2 regions of the Exiguobacterium sp. Helios genome follow, and region 1 is predicted to be linked to the other one. Evidence: predicted binding sites of a transcription regulator. Region 1 holds the regulator's gene; the other holds the start of a gene.

The links. Region 1 encodes LexA, which represses DNA repair genes until DNA is damaged. Its sites were predicted from a motif close to CGAACATATGTTCG; they were not measured.
Region 2: a site for LexA is predicted at 2,929-2,942, ahead of addB (helicase-exonuclease AddAB subunit AddB). Genes of this name have one in related genera too.

What each region holds. Positions count from the first base shown of each region.
Region 1 is NZ_CP053557.1:1,375,155-1,383,293, reverse strand. It holds gene HNY42_RS07065 (ABC transporter transmembrane domain-containing protein) at 1-812, opposite strand, end outside; gene HNY42_RS07060 (YneF family protein) at 931-1,161, opposite strand; gene tkt (transketolase) at 1,270-3,258, opposite strand; gene HNY42_RS07050 (DUF896 domain-containing protein) at 3,454-3,690, opposite strand; gene HNY42_RS07045 (YneB family resolvase-like protein) at 3,804-4,457, opposite strand; gene HNY42_RS07040 (cell division suppressor protein YneA) at 4,503-4,790, opposite strand; gene lexA (transcriptional repressor LexA) at 5,001-5,615, shown strand; gene HNY42_RS07030 (metal-binding protein) at 5,646-6,116, shown strand; gene HNY42_RS07025 (MIP/aquaporin family protein) at 6,304-7,008, shown strand; gene glpK (glycerol kinase GlpK) at 7,046-8,139, shown strand, end outside.
Region 2 is NZ_CP053557.1:1,003,758-1,011,896, forward strand. It holds gene HNY42_RS05210 (HAMP domain-containing sensor histidine kinase) at 1-776, shown strand, start outside; gene HNY42_RS05215 (competence protein ComK) at 896-1,381, shown strand; gene HNY42_RS05220 (hypothetical protein) at 1,485-1,895, shown strand; gene HNY42_RS05225 (hypothetical protein) at 1,997-2,338, opposite strand; gene HNY42_RS05230 (truncated hemoglobin) at 2,398-2,778, opposite strand; gene addB (helicase-exonuclease AddAB subunit AddB) at 3,119-6,550, shown strand; gene addA (helicase-exonuclease AddAB subunit AddA) at 6,547-8,139, shown strand, end outside.

The DNA.
Region 1 (8,139 bases):
TCCCCTTGCTGTAATAAATACGCGCCGTATCCGACGGCAATGATATAAGATAAGCCGACCAAACCGAAAATCGTCGGATCAAATAAGGCATCGATTTTCGCGACCCGGCGGTTTTTTTGAACGACATCATCAGATAACGAAGTAAACGTTCCGACATCCGATTCAACTTCCCCTGTTGCTTTCAAGACGCGGACTCCGCTGACGCTTTCTGCGACCTTGTCATTCAAATCCGAAAAAGCTTCCTGCGCATCGTGGAATCGGGAGTGCAGCATCTTCCCGTACCGTGACGTCAAATAAACCATCAGCGGCATCGGTAACAACGAAACAAGCGTCAGTTTCCAACTGATCGTCGTAATCATCGTGATGATGACGAAACTGCCCATCGTCACGGAATCGACGAGTGTCAAAATACCGGCTCCTGCCGTCATCGAGACGGCTTGTACATCATTCGTCGCATGAGCCATCAAATCCCCGCTGCGGTACTTCTTGTAAAATGATTGATCCAGGTCCGAAAAATGACCATATAGCTGACTTCGCAACAACCGGCCGAGCCGGATCGACGCTCCGAAGATGTAAAACCGCCAAAAATAACGAATCACATAGGTCGATACCCCGATCAACACCAGTGTCGCGACCAGTTTCCATAAATCATTTTTCGTCAAACTGCCTTCGCTCAGTCCGTTGACCGTCGAACCGATTACTTTCGGCGGAATCAGTTCCAGTCCGGCAACAAAAATTAAAGCAATGATGCCTAAACTGTATGCTTTCCATTCGAGTCGGAAAAACCAACTCAGTTTCCTGAAGACTCCCATACAAGTCCCCCCTTTTTAAATCGATTGAGTATTTCTAATAGTCTCACATTTTAGATTAGCCATCTTCCTAAAAAATAGCAAACAAAAGGAGACCAAATTGGTCTCCTTTTACAAGTCGTTATTTTTTCGGTGATTTCATTGAACCACTCATTGAACGCATCACTTGGTTGACTTTCTTTTGTGATGGCTTTTGACCCATTTGCATCATCAATGTCTTAATCATATCTTCGTTGATTGGTGGGTTTTGCTCCAAATAGTTCATCATGTATCGACGAGCGATATAAAAACCAAGGGCGACACCAGCTACCAAGCAAAGAAGGGCAATTAAAATCCAAATCCATGTAGCCAAGTTGCTTCCTCCTCTAACTTCAAACGTCGCTTTTTACTATACTATAATTTAAAGCCTTTGCATAGATAATGCAAAAAAAAGGTGCGCGCGTTTGCGCACCTTTCTTCATTAACCGAGTTGCTTGACTGTGTTCAAGACATTTTCGACAGACATGCCGTACTCTTTTAACAGAAGATCTCCAGGAGCCGAAGCACCAAAGCGATCGATTCCGATGACTTGTCCTTCTGTTCCTACATATTTATACCAACCGAGTGAAGCACCGGCTTCAATCGCAAGACGCTTCGTGATGCGTTTTGGTAAAACTGATTCTTTGTATTCTGCTGATTGCGCTTCAAACAATTCCCATGATGGAAGTGAAACGACTGCTGCCGTTTCGCCAAGTTCTTTTTGTGCTTCGACTAACAGATGCACTTCAGAACCTGTTCCCATTAAGATTGTATCCGCTTTGTTGATGTCACCCGCAATGACGTATCCGCCTTTTTCAGCGCCTTCAACCGTCGTACCTTCAAGTTCAGGTAATCCTTGACGTGTCATGACGAGAAGTGTCGGTTTGTTTGTTGATTGAACGGCTGTTTTCCATGCGGCAATCGTTTCTTTCCCATCTGCCGGACGGTAAACTGTCAAGTTCGGCATCGCACGGAAACTCATCAAGTGTTCAACCGGCTCGTGTGTTGGACCATCTTCACCAACAGCAATCGAGTCATGTGTCAGGACGAAAATCGACTGGATACCCATCAACGCTGCTAAACGAACTGCAGGACGGAGGTAATCCGAGAATACGAAGAATGTCGCACCGTAAGGAATGACACCACCGTGTAACGCCATACCGTTGACAGCTGCTGCCATCGCAAACTCACGCACACCAAACCAGATGTTACGGCCGCTTGGATCGATGTCGAAGTCAGCTTCGCCTTTGAGCATCGTGTTGTTTGATCCTGCTAAGTCAGCTGAACCACCGAAGATTGACGGGATGTTTTTCGCAAGAGCGTTCAAGACTTCACCACTTGTCTGACGTGTCGCTTTTTTCGATGTCAGATCATATGTTGGCAGGTCTGCTTCCCAGTTGCTTGGCAATTCGTTGTTGATGGCTTGAACAAGTTCAGCATGCAATTCTGGATGCGCCGCTTTGTATTGTTCCATTTTCTCAGTCCATGCTGCTTCTGTATCAGCACCACGTTTGACAATGCGTTCTTCGAACAAGTCTTTGACTTCTTCCGGGACGTAGAATTCTTCGTGATCCCAAACGTAGCTTGCTTTCGTCAACTTGATTTCCGCATCTCCGAGTGGTGCACCGTGTGAAGCCGATTTACCTGATTTGTTTGGTGAACCAAATCCGATGACTGTTTTCACTTCAATCAATGTCGGTTTTGTTGTTTCAGCTTTTGCTGCTTCGATTGCTTTTGAAATCGAATCAAGATCCGTTCCGTCTTCGACACGGATGACTTGCCAGTTGTATGCTTCAAAACGTTGTTGAACGTTTTCTGAGAATGATTTATCGAGATCGCCATCGAGCGAGATATCGTTTGAATCATACAGAACAACCAATTTGCCAAGACCTAAATGTCCTGCAAGTGATGCCGCTTCTGCCGAAACACCTTCCATTAAGTCACCGTCTCCGCAAATCCCGTATGTGAAGTGATCGACGACGTTTAACTCGTCACGGTTGTATTTTGCTTCCAAGTGACGTTCTGCCATCGCCATACCGACAGCCATCGCAATGCCTTGTCCGAGTGGACCAGTCGTCGCATCGACACCTGCTGTGTGACGGTATTCCGGGTGACCCGGTGTTTTTGAGTTCCATTGACGGAATGACTTCAAGTCATCCATCGCGAGATCATAACCTGATAAATGGAGGAGTGAGTAGAGAAGCATTGAACCGTGTCCTGCTGAAAGTACAAAACGGTCACGGTTGAACCATTCTGGATTTTTAGGGTTATGGTTCATATGATCCGCCCATAATGTAAATGCCATCGGTGCTGCACCCATCGGCATTCCCGGGTGACCCGAGTTCGCTTTTTGTACTGCATCAATTGATAAGGTACGAATCGTATTTACTGCTAATAATTCTACTGTTGTCATGTTCGTCAAAACAATCATCCTCTCTCTTTTTCACAAATTCCTCCTCATTTTAGCATACCCACAAATGTGATACAACTTTTCTAAATAGTATGTCACATTGAAATGAATGCGCTCTCTATTGCCGTTTTCTTGGCACTTTCGTGATACATATTACGAACGTTTCACCAAAAAAAGCTACGCCACTCATCCCAATGAGTGACATAGCTTTTGTCATTATTGTTTGTTCCGTTCTTCTTCCTGCGCTTGCTTTAGTTTTTCAGGTGTTACGTCGGTTCCTTCTTCATCGACGATTTTGATGCCCATCATCTGATTTTTGAACGAACCACGGAATGCTTCCAGATAGGCAGTCCGTAATTCTTTTTGTTCCGCTGTTTCTGCATCAGTCAGTGGTTCGACTTTTGATTTATTGGCTAATTCGTTAATCCGGTCCAGTTGTTCTTGTGATAACATGATATCCCTCTTTCTGTTGACTCAAAGTTGAGCTTTCAATAGTAACCTTACTGTAAAAGACACGAAAAAAAAAAGCAAGTTTGATGCGCCGCTGAGGCATCAAACTTACTTCCTTATTCGTACGTACTGACTACTTCTTTATATTCCAGATAACGCCGGTTGACGGTCGCTTTCGAAATGTCGTGTCCCATCCCTCTTAATGTCACCGCGATGTCGGCGAATGTCAGTCCTAACTCACGTAACCGGACGATTTCTTCAATCGGGACTTCCTTTCGGCTCCGACCGGCATTTTCACCTTGACGGTTGAGGTTCTGCTCGGGACGAAATCCATTTTCGACAGCCCGTCGCATCCCGCGGGCAATTTTCGCATTATGCAGTTTCCGTTGATACTCTTCGACGAGCGATACAATTTCAAGAACCATCGCTTCGGCGTCTGCCAGTTTATACTCGCCATCCGATTCCATCGTCATCAGTTGAACCTGATGTTTTTGGAACGTATGTAAAATGGCGATTTTGGCATTCCCGCGTCCGATCCGCGTATCATCCGTCACGAGAACGGCATCCACGGCTTGACGTGTGACGTAATCGAGAACGGATAACATCCCTTCCCGATCAACGTCATAACCACTTTCCTTTTCCGTGATGATCTCCACGACTTCAAATCCTTTTGTTGCAGCGAGTCCCGACAGTTCCGATCTTTGCCGCTCAAGCGAGCTGTCCTGTGCTTCTTTTTCCGTCGAGACGCGACAGTAGATTACTACTTTCACTGTACTTCACACCCCTGTTCGTTCTTTGACAACCTTTACAGTTTGTCATTGTTGCGCGATTGGTACAACGATTTTGTTTTTCGAAATGACATGAGTCGTCTTCAGTTCATTATTCTCGATCAACCACTCGACATATTCCTGATCTGTCATCGATCCGTCATTATAGACTTCGGCGACCTGTTCGACGGTCGCGTTTTGATCGACTGTGACAGAAGCCGTCAAGAGTTGCTCGACCTTCTCGTCCGGTCGAGGTGTTAAAAGGAAAAGAATGAAAGCCAGGCTGAGCGTATAAAAAACAATGGAAAAGGCATGGGTACGAATCGTATGCATCATGATAAATCCCTCCAGTTAAAAATGTTTTTAGAATAGATGTTCTCGGAACAATTGTTCGCATAACTCATCTTAAACCAAGAACCGGTGTTCGGTCAACACAAAATGTCGAACAATTGTTTGTACGCTCATTTGTTCTATGTTATAGTGATTTTAGAAACATGTATTCCTATAACCTTCAAAAAACCAATCCGGAAAGAGGTGGCAATTCATATGCGGAAAATGTCGAAACGACAACAAGAAATCCTTGACTACATCGTTGCTCAAGTGAAACTGAAAGGGTATCCCCCATCAGTTCGTGAAATCGGTGAGGCTGTTGGTCTTGCTTCAAGCTCAACGGTACACGGTCATTTGGATCGTCTAGAAAAACGCGGACTGATTCGCCGTGACCCAACTAAGCCACGTGCGATTGAGATATTGCTTGATAAAACTGATGAAGATCACGAAGCCATCGTTCATATTCCCGTCATCGGGAAAGTAACGGCTGGTTTTCCAATCACGGCCATCGAAAACATTGAAGAACATTTCCCGCTTCCTGCCCATTACGTCGGGAACGAAAATGTCTTTATGTTGACGATTGATGGTGAGTCGATGATCAACGCAGGTATTCTAGACGGTGACCGGGTCATCGTTCGTCAGCAAAACACAGCAGAGAATGGTGAAATCGTCGTTGCTATGACCGAAGATAGCGAAGCGACTGTCAAACGGTTCTTCTTAGAAGATCAACAAGTACGTCTCCAACCAGAAAATGATTCGATGGACCCGATGTATTTCGATAACGTCTCGATTCTTGGCAAGGTCATCGGCGTATATCGGACGATCCACTAAGCGAGGGACCAGCACAGCTGGTCTTTTTTTATGCCTTCTGGAAATGTACACGATACAGTCAATACCGTTGCTTTAACCGGCTATGTTGCGTATTCGGTCGCAACCCAGCAGACGGATTGGCTTCCAACCGCTGTCGGCATCGCCGTCGGCACCCTTTGGCTTTCACCAGACCTCGACTTGAAGTCCGAACCTTACTACCGGCACGGTCCTTTACGGGTCCTTTGGATGCCTTATGTCAAAATCATGCCCCACCGCTCCATCTGGTCGCACGGTTTGATCATCGGCGATCTCATTCGCCTGATGTACAGCGCCGCTTTTCTGATTCCGCTTTTATTTTTGGCGCTGTACCTGAAAATCATTGAATCGAGTACGGTCGATTCCTGGTTCGCGTCCATGCCTGCTTTCATCATCGGCGTCATGGTTGCCAGTACGATACATATTGTCCTTGATCACTCCAGCAGCTTCTTTCGAACAAAAAAGAAGCGGAAAAAGCGTCGTTGAAAATCCTTCGTTCATTGTAAAAATGAACGAAGGATTTTTTTAGTATCCATTATTCATTTTTTTAAACATAAATTAAGGAAATTTTAATTCAAAGATTTGAATTAATTGTATTGAAAACGTTCTCAATTAGATGTAGGTTTAAATGGAAAGGCCATTATTTGCTTTAATCCAAAGGGAGGGTTTTTGCATGAGTAACTTTACAAGTGAGCTGATTGGAACAATGATTCTGATTTTGCTCGGCGACGGAGTCGTTGCAGGGGTTGTCTTGAGAAAGACGAAATCTGAGAACGGCGGCTGGATTGTCATTACATTCGCTTGGGGTCTCGCCGTCATGACGGGAGCATACATTGCTGCCTCGAGTGGTGCACATCTCAATCCTGCATTGACATTGGCGCTTGCCATGAATTCCGATTTACCGTGGGCAGACGTACCTGTCTATATCGCCGGTCAATTAATCGGAGCATTCATCGGTGCAGTACTCGTTTGGCTTCATTATATGAAACACTTTGAAGCGACTGATGATCAAGCAGCAAAACTGGGTGTGTTCGCAACAGGTCCGGCGATTCGCCATACACCGTCAAACCTGATTTCAGAAATCATCGGGACGTTTGTCTTGGTATTCGGAATCCTGTCATTTGGTCTGACAACATTTGGTGACGGACTGAAACCATTCATCGTCGGTCTTCTTGTCGTCGTCATCGGTCTCTCGCTCGGTGGTACAACAGGATATGCCATCAACCCGGCCCGTGACCTTGGTCCGCGGATTGCACACGCTATCTTACCGATTAAAGGAAAAGGTTCATCTGACTGGGGTTACTCGTGGATTCCAATCGTTGGTCCGATTATCGGTGGTGGAGTAGCCGTCTTGCTGTATCAACTGCTGCAAAACTGATTTTGTTTGACACCTACATCTCAAGGGGGATTTCAGCATGGAAAACAAGTACATCTTAGCACTCGACCAAGGAACAACAAGCTCACGCGCCATTATTTTTGACCACGATGGTCAAATCGTGAACTCTGCGCAACGTGAATTCAAACAATACTTCCCGCAACCGGGCTGGGTCGAGCATGATGCCAATGAAATTTGGGGATCAATCCTCGCTGTCATGGCGGATGCTCTCGGAACGGCTGATATCAAACCGAGCCAAATCGCAAGTATCGGAATTACGAACCAACGTGAGACGACGGTCGTCTGGAACAAAGAAACAGGTAAACCTGTCTATCACGCGCTTGTCTGGCAATCCCGTCAAACATCCGGTATCTGTGATGAGCTGAATGCACAGGGTCTGAACCAAACATTCCGTGATAAAACAGGTCTTCTGATTGACGCCTACTTCTCAGGGACAAAAGTGAAGTGGATTTTGGATAACGTTGAAGGGGCACGGGAACAGGCAGAAAACGGAGAACTTCTATTCGGAACAATCGACACATGGCTCGTTTGGAAGCTGTCTGGTGGAAAAACGCATATCACAGACTATACAAACGCTTCCCGGACATTGATGTACAACATTTACGAACAAAAATGGGATGATGAGTTGCTTGAAATCCTGACAGTTCCAAAATCAATGTTACCGGAAGTCCGTCAATCAAGTGAAGTGTATGACAATACCGTTCCGTATCACTTCTTCGGCTTCGAAATTCCGATTGCCGGAATTGCCGGTGACCAGCAAGCTGCTCTCTTCGGTCAAACATGTTTCGAACCGGGTGAAGGAAAGAACACGTATGGTACAGGTTGCTTCATGCTCATGAACACTGGTGAAAAAGCCGTTTCGTCTGACCACGGTCTACTGACGACAATCGCCTGGGGTGTCGACGGAAAAGTCGAATATGCACTCGAAGGATCAATCTTCGTTGCCGGATCCGCGATTCAGTGGTTGCGTGACGGCTTACGGATGTTGAAAAACGCGAAGGATTCAGAAGGTTATGCGTTAAAAGTCGATTCGACAGAAGGCGTTTACGTCGTTCCTGCCTTCGTCGGACTCGGTGCCCCGTACTGGGATAGTGACGTTCGTGGCGCGATTTT
Region 2 (8,139 bases), 370 kb from region 1:
CTCAGAAGTGGGATACACCTCTTCCTTTGGACCGTGGCGATGAAATCGGACGATTGGCCCGGTCAGTTGATGCGATGCGAATGGACTTGGAAAAACAGGATAAAGCTCAAAAATCCTTGCTTCAAAATATCTCACATGATTTAAAAACACCGATCATGGTCATTCGCAGTTATGCCCAGTCGATTTCGGACGGAATTTATCCGGACGGTGATTTGACCGGTTCTGTTTCCGTCATCGAAGAAGAAGCGGAACGATTGGAGAAAAAAGTCGCAGCTTTGTTATATGTAACAAAACTTGATTATTTTGAACTGGATCGTTCAACATGGGATCATGTGGATTTGGACCGCATGGTTCATTTGCTTCAAAAACGGTTTGTCGGCACAAAACTATTGACATGGAAAATTTCCGGGGAAGCGGGCATTGTGTTAGGCGAAGGGGAACAATTACGTGTGGCATTGGAAAATGTATTGGATAATGCGATTCGTTATGCCGAGTCCACGATTGAGATTCGCCTGTCCGGCACAAGGCAGTCGGCGACAGTCGAAATCCTGAATGACGGTCCGCCGTTAGAAACGTCCTCTCCGCTGTTCCATCAATTTTCTCGTGGAAAAGAAGGCAAGTTTGGTCTTGGGTTATACATCGTTAAACGGATTGTCGAACGGCACGAAGGAGAAGTGACAATTGATAATCTGATTGCGGGAAATGAAGAAAATAAAGTTTGCGTAAAATTTAATTTTCCAAGACATTTTGAGGAAGAAACAGCCGGAAAAAAATAAGATCTTAAAAAACGAGATAGCCGTATCTCGTTTTTTATTTTGGGAAATAATGAGGTCGTTCAGACAAAGTCATTTTGAATTTGATATAACCATACTAATACAAGAAAGGGGAAATCAGGATGCGACATAAAATTACGGAAGAAACATTAGCCCTTGTACCAAAGTATGGTCCATACGGTGAACCGCAAACTTTACTTATTCAAGAACAGTCAGAAGTCGTGTTAGAAGGTCATCCGATCAAGTTGATTGAAGAATCTTGTTTGTATTTTGGTTCGTCGATGCGCGGAAGAATTGAAGCGGCTCGACATATCCTGGGGCCGAATCGGAAAACACCGGTCTTAATCGATTGGAAGGCGCAAACGATTTTCTTCCCGACGACTGCGAAGGAGAAGGCGGAATGTATTTGGATTAATTTCAAGCAGATGAAAACCGTTCAAAAAAAGGGGGATACCGTTCAAGTGGAATTTCAAACAGGACAACGGATTGACACTGATGCTTCGGCTTACAGCATCGAACGGCAACGGATTAAAACACTGGAATTGGCTTACGAAATGCAACGGAGATTTCAAGAAGAACGACCGACGACGTTTAATAAAGCGCGATAAGTGGAACAATCTAACAGGAATCACTACTTAATACAGCGAATAGACAGTAAAGTGCGAGAGAGAGAATTAAAGGGAGGTGAAGCGGTCGAAAGACCGCTACACGATGAATGAATCATATGAATGGTTAAACCGTAGAAAATTACAACCTGGATTTGGTGTGAACGGTGGACGGCGTTTTATCAGTTCACGGATTGTTCGTCCGGAAAATACGCCGGGTAAAAGAGTCAAAGGTGTCAAACGCGCCCGGCAGCTTGTCGTCGACGAGTCAGGAAATCGACGGTGGGTGACGAAACGAATCGTTGTAACGGATGCCGCAAAACACATGACCATCAACCGTCGTGCATCGGTTGCTCAGAAAGAGGTCACGGAATCTCGATTGGAGCAAGTGAAACAAAAACTGACGTCGAAAAAAGTACTATTACCTGTACTGGCAGCAACAGGATTGGCAGTTGCCGGTGGAGTATTGGCGTACGTTATGCGCCGGAAAAAACGAAATACAAAAGAACAGCTATAACCTAAAACAGATGACGAATCGTCTGGATATAGTAAAAGCCGTGCTCTCCCCATGAATGAATGAGGGTAGCACGGCTTTTATGTGAGGAAGACTGCAGTTTCTTATAAAAAACGTTTACGAATCGATGTCGCAAGAGCCTTCTCAGAAATTTCTTCTAGTTCTTTTTGATTGGTTGGATCAAAACTGTCATTGTAGAATCGGCCGACGAATTCGACTCGATCGTAATCGAGTTCTTTGAAAATCAAATGTTTATGATCATCGTAGAAGACAACCCGGTAATAATCAGAGCCACGTTCAAGCGTCACAAGTGCCCGAATATGTTCTAAACGTTTTTGTTCATCTGACTTTTCTTCTTCAACAGGTTCTTCTGTCGTTTTAGCTGCTTCAGCCTGTTCGAGTGCGCTTTTTACCAATTCACTCTTTTTATCTTGTTCTTCAGTCATAGTTATCGCCTCCAGTTCTTATTTTACATTGAAACGTACCGATGAGAAAGGAAAATCCCTCATCCGTTCTGATGGGCATCACAAATGCGTAGCACATTGAAGGCACCGATTCGTAGGCGCTCAATTAAACGCGTGGCTGCCTCTGTGTCCTCGATGGTCTCTTCAATGGTCAGCATCATCAATTCAATCCATCGCACAGCGTGTACTTCTCTGATGGGCAAAAGGCGATGAATCATCGCCAGATTCATCCGTTCATCCTGTCCATCGTATTGTTTTGGACCACCTGTGAGTTGAATCAAAAATCGGATTTGTGCTTGTTCGACACGTTGGCGGTCCGGCGGGAATAACGGACGGAGAACATCATCTGTATACACACGATTATAGAATCGTGTGACAAGTTGTTCGAGTGCGTCTTTTTGACCAAGGTCTTCGTATAGCATACTTGTCCCTCTTTCTGTTCCAGCTGATGAAGACAATCATTATCTCAATCTTTACCCGCTTTTTGCAACTCCACACAAACCGATCGACAAATGATTTAAAATGGACAAGGAAGAGGACGAAAAAGAAAACAAGTTATCTGGATTGAAAAACGGACGTTTGTTCGTATTTATGAGATAATAGTACATATAATCATCCTTATAGATGAGCGCGCTTGTTGTTTTCAATACTCATCTCATATGAGCGGAAAAAAGACAGCATAAAGCTCCTCGATATTAATTAAAGGAGGTGAAGATCAGCCCACCTGATGGTACGAAAACAGGTGTCAGCTGATCTGACACAATGAATTACATGCATTTAGGTCGTGCCGGTACAGGCAAGACGACAACATTAATTGAGCAGGTAATTGACCGGTTAGCTGAGCAACCGCTTGGTCCATCCATCTATTTCATCGTACCGGATCAGATGTCTTTTGAGATGGAACGTCGTATCGCGACGGATCCCCGGCTGTCGGGTCTTGTCCGGATGGAAGTCATGAGTTTACGCCGGTTTGCTTTCCATATCATCCGGGATCATGGAAACCAGGCGATTCCCTTTTTAGACGAGACCGGGACACAGTTGTTACTGCGTCAAGTTGTCGAAGAAGCGGAAGAAGAATTGAAGATTTTTAAACGGACGAAAAATATGCCCGGCTTCTACAAAGGATTGGACGAATTGATTGCCTCGTTTAAACGTTCTTTGGTAAATCCGGATATGTTGCGTCAAATCAGCAGTGCATCTCCCGAACGTTCACCGAAATTAAATGATTTAGCGCTGATTTACGAGCGCTTTACTGAACGAATCTCAAATAAGGCGCTTCATGCGGACGATTATTTCACGACATTGATTGAGCTGTTACCGAAAGCTGATTTAAGTGACGTTTCAGTCTTCGTTGATGGATTTTATGAATTTTCGTTACAGGAACAACAGGTCTTACTGCGATTGATGGAATTGACGAAAGAGATGCATCTTAGTTTTACACTGGATGTCGAAGACGTCTATGCGAAACAGTCTGAGTTTGGTGTGTCACAACGCTGCTATATGCAGTTGATCGAACAGATGAAAGAACGACAGATTGCGCATGAAGACATCTATTACACACAGACCGTTAAATTTCAGACCACAGGGTTACAGATGCTTGAACAAGCGTTACTGTTGCCCGGATACCCGGCGACGGATGACGAAGTGAACGGGTTGACGCTTTCTGCCGCAGTTAATCGTCAAGTTGAAGCAGAAGCGGCTGTCAGAAAGGTGATTCAACTGGTACGCCATGAAGGGTATCGGTTCAAGGACATCGCGTTTCTTGTCCGCCACCTTGAACCGTACGCCGATCATTTAGAACGTGCTTTTCAACTGTATGACATTCCGTACTTCCTGGATCAACGGGAATCGATGGTCCATCATCCGATTGTCGAATTAGTCCATGCCGTCCTTGAAATCGTCATGACGGGATATCGGGAAGAATCTATTTTTCGTCTGCTGAAAACAGAGCTGATTCCACTTCCGGCAGAGGATTCACGATTAGCACTTGATCGTCTGGAAACATTTGTCCTGGAGCGGGGAATCAAAGGTTCGATGTGGAAAAAAACTTGGCAATTGAAGCGACGTCTAGCTGATGAAATCAGTTTAACGGATGCTGAGTTACAAGAAGAACAGGAACTGAACGAATGGCGTCAATTCCTGGTCGAAGCCATTGAACCACTGGAGAAGCGATTCAAAGCATCTAAGACGATGAGTGAATACACACGGGCGTTATACCGTTTCTTGGAAGAACATCATTTGACGGACCGGTTAACGGTTTGGAAGCAACAAGCACTCGAAGTCAATGAACTCAGCAAAGCACGAGAACATGATCAGGTGTACGAAGCGGTACTGCATCTCTTTGAACAGTTGGAAGCTGCGGCACCGGAAGCCACATTGACGACAGAACTATTCGTCCAAATGGTCGAGACTGGACTTGAAAGTCTCCGCTTCTCCCTTGTTCCGCCTTCGCTCGATCAAGTGATTGCGACGGATTACGTCCGGGGACGTTTACAACAGGTGAAAGTGGTCTTTTTACTCGGGGCCAATGACGGATTGATTCCACTCGTGGAAGACCAGTCTAAATTGCTGTCAGAAGGAGATCATGACTTCCTCCACGATCAAGGCATTCCGGTCGGTAAAGCCTCTTTGGACGTATTTGACGACGAATTGTATTACCTCTATCAAGGGGTGACAGCGCCAAGTGAAGCGTTGCATATCAGTTATGCGCTGGTTGACGAGGACGGCAAAGCCCTTCAGCCGGCATCCATCATCAAGCAGATCAAACATCAACTGTTGCAGGATCGCCCTGTGAAAACATCCTTTGCAGAAGCCGGTGATCATGCACCGGATGATCAACTTCAGTTCGTGACGAGTCCGGAACGGGCGGCAGCGGCAGCGGCAATCGAGTTGAGACGGCTGCAACGTCGTTATCCGATCCAACCGTCCTGGTTTGATGTGTACAATCGTTTGCTCGAAAACGGTCGGGGCCGCGAACGAATGGCGCTGTTTTCCAGTGCCTTGTTTTATCAAAATCATGCAGAGCCGTTACCGGATGATTTGGCGCGTAACCTGTATGGTGACACCATCAAAGCCAGCGTCTCCCGGTTTGAGACGTACAATGCTTGTTCTTATAAACACTTTGCCCGGTATGGATTGCGGTTAAAAGAACGGAAATTATATAAATTCGAAGCGCCGGACATCGGGAACCTATTCCACGGAGCACTCAATGATTTATCGATGAATATCAAAGCCTCGGGAAAACGCTGGCGTGAACTGGATGACCAATCGTGCAGTAATCTCGCGAAAGAAGCCGTCGAGAAGGTGACACCGGAAATTCAAAATGCGATTTTGATGAGTTCGAACCGTTTTGGATACATCAAGAAAAAATTAACGGACGTCGTCGAGCAAACTGCAAAAATGCTCGTCAAACAAGCGGAACGTTCTGAATTCGAACCTGATTTATTTGAAATCAGTTTTGGGAACGCCATGTTTCCACCACTTCGCTTCACATTACCGGATGGTACCGAAATCGAATTCACCGGTCGAATTGACCGGGTGGATCAAGCGACAATTGGCGATCAATTGTACGTCCGGGTCGTCGACTATAAATCGAGTGCTAAAGAGTTGGATTTTGCCGAAATCTATTATGGTTTGGCGATTCAAATGCTGTTGTATCTAAAAACAGTCGTTGAACAGTCGGAAGTTCTGTTTAATCAGCAGGCAAAACCGGCCGGTGCCTTGTATTTCCACGTCAAAAACCCAATGATGCGTGGAGATTTATCGGCGGATGAAATCGAAAGGAACCGGTTGTTGCTCGAATCGTATCAAATGCAAGGCATCATCGTTGAAAATGATGAAGTATTACGGGCAATGGATCAGATTGCGTACGATGAACGTCAAAAGTCACCGCTCGTCAAAGTGACATTCACGAAAACCGGTCTTCATAAGTCGCACACGAAAGGTGTCGTCAAAGAAGAAGAATTGACGGCACTGATGGATCACGCCTGGGATGAATTGAAGACGAGCAGCCAATCGATGTATGCAGGAGATATTGCGATTGATCCGTTTGATTACCAGGAACGGATACCTTGTACATTTTGTGAGTACCGTTCCGTCTGCCAGTTTGATCAATCTCTCGGAAACGACTACCGGCAATTGAAACCGTTGTCGGAAAAAGAAGTCTTGGAACGGTTGAAGGAGGAGACGGAATGAGTGTGCAGTGGACAGATGAACAGCAACGGGCAATTGATGCGAGAGGTGGACATATTTTAGTATCCGCTGCCGCCGGTTCAGGAAAAACAGCCGTACTCGTCGAACGGTTGACGCAACGTGTCATCAATCAGGAAGATCCGTTGACAGCCGACCGGATTCTTGTCGCGACGTTTACGAACGCAGCAGCTAAAGAGATGAAGACACGTGTCATCGAAGCAATCGAAGCAAAAATTAAAGATGCTCCAGATGACCTTTATTTAAAAAAACAACGGCAAATGATGAACCGTGCTCAAATCACGACGATCCATTCCTTTTGTTTATCGATTTTACGCGAAAACTATTACCGGATTGGTCTTGATCCAGCTTTTCGCATTGCGGAAGAAGCAGAGCTGTTGTTGCTGCAGGATGATGTTTTGGAAGAAGTGTTTGAGAACTACTATGCTTTAGCAGATCCGGCGTTTTATGAATTGATTGATAGTTACACATCAGACCGGGACGATCAAGCAATGTTGACCTTAATCTCGAACTTATATCGATTTTCTCGTTCACTCCCGGATCCGGAAGCATTTTATGACCACTTGATTGCGCAGTACGATCAACCGATTGATCCGGATGAGTCCAGTTTGTTGACACGATTATTTGAACTCGAATGGGAACGTGTCGCGCCGGTCATCAACCGGTATATGGAATTATCGTATCGTCTGCGACAAGCCGGATATGACGAGATGGCAGACATGTTGGTGCAGGACGTCGCACCGATCCGGCGGATTAATCCGGAACAGGACCGCTGGACGACCGTCGCCCTTGCTTTTCAGGCCGTCGAATTCGGCCGCTGGAAAGGAATCCGCGGAGACGAGGAAATGAAGAAATTCCAGACCGAACGGACGCGTCTCGTCGGTGATCTCAAAAAGATGCGTGATTTGTTCGTTGAGAAGGACGGGGTTGATTATCTGGAAGATTTACGTTCGCAACTGGGGCATGTCCAGATGATCGTCACGCTCGTTCGAAGTTTCTCGGCAGCCTATCTTGAAGCGAAGCAGCAGCGGGGCATCGTTGATTTTTCCGACCTTGAGCATTTTGCATTAGCCATCTTGGAACAGGACGGAGAGGCAACGGATGTCGCTCGTTTGCTCCAAGAACGCTTCATTGAAGTTTTAGTGGATGAATATCAGGATACAAACGAAGTGCAGGAACGGATTCTGCGGCTTGTTTCAAAATCAGATGAAGCAACCGGAAATCTGTTTATGGTTGGTGACGTAAAACAATCGATTTATAAATTCCGTCATGCCGAGCCCGGATTGTTTTTGAATAAGTTTAAACGATTCCAACAAACAGAAGTCGGGACACGAATTGATTTGACGAAAAATTTCCGAAGCCGTTTAGAAGTCTTGGATGGTACCAATCATATTTTCCGTCAAGTCATGGACGAAGCCGTCGGAGAAATTGATTATGATGAAGCAGCTTATTTGAGGCTAGGGAATCTCGGATATGTCGAATCAACCCAAGTCAATCCTGAATTGCTGTTAGTGGACCAGACAGACACGAATAAAGAAGAATTGGAAGCTCAAGTCATAGCGACACGCATCATC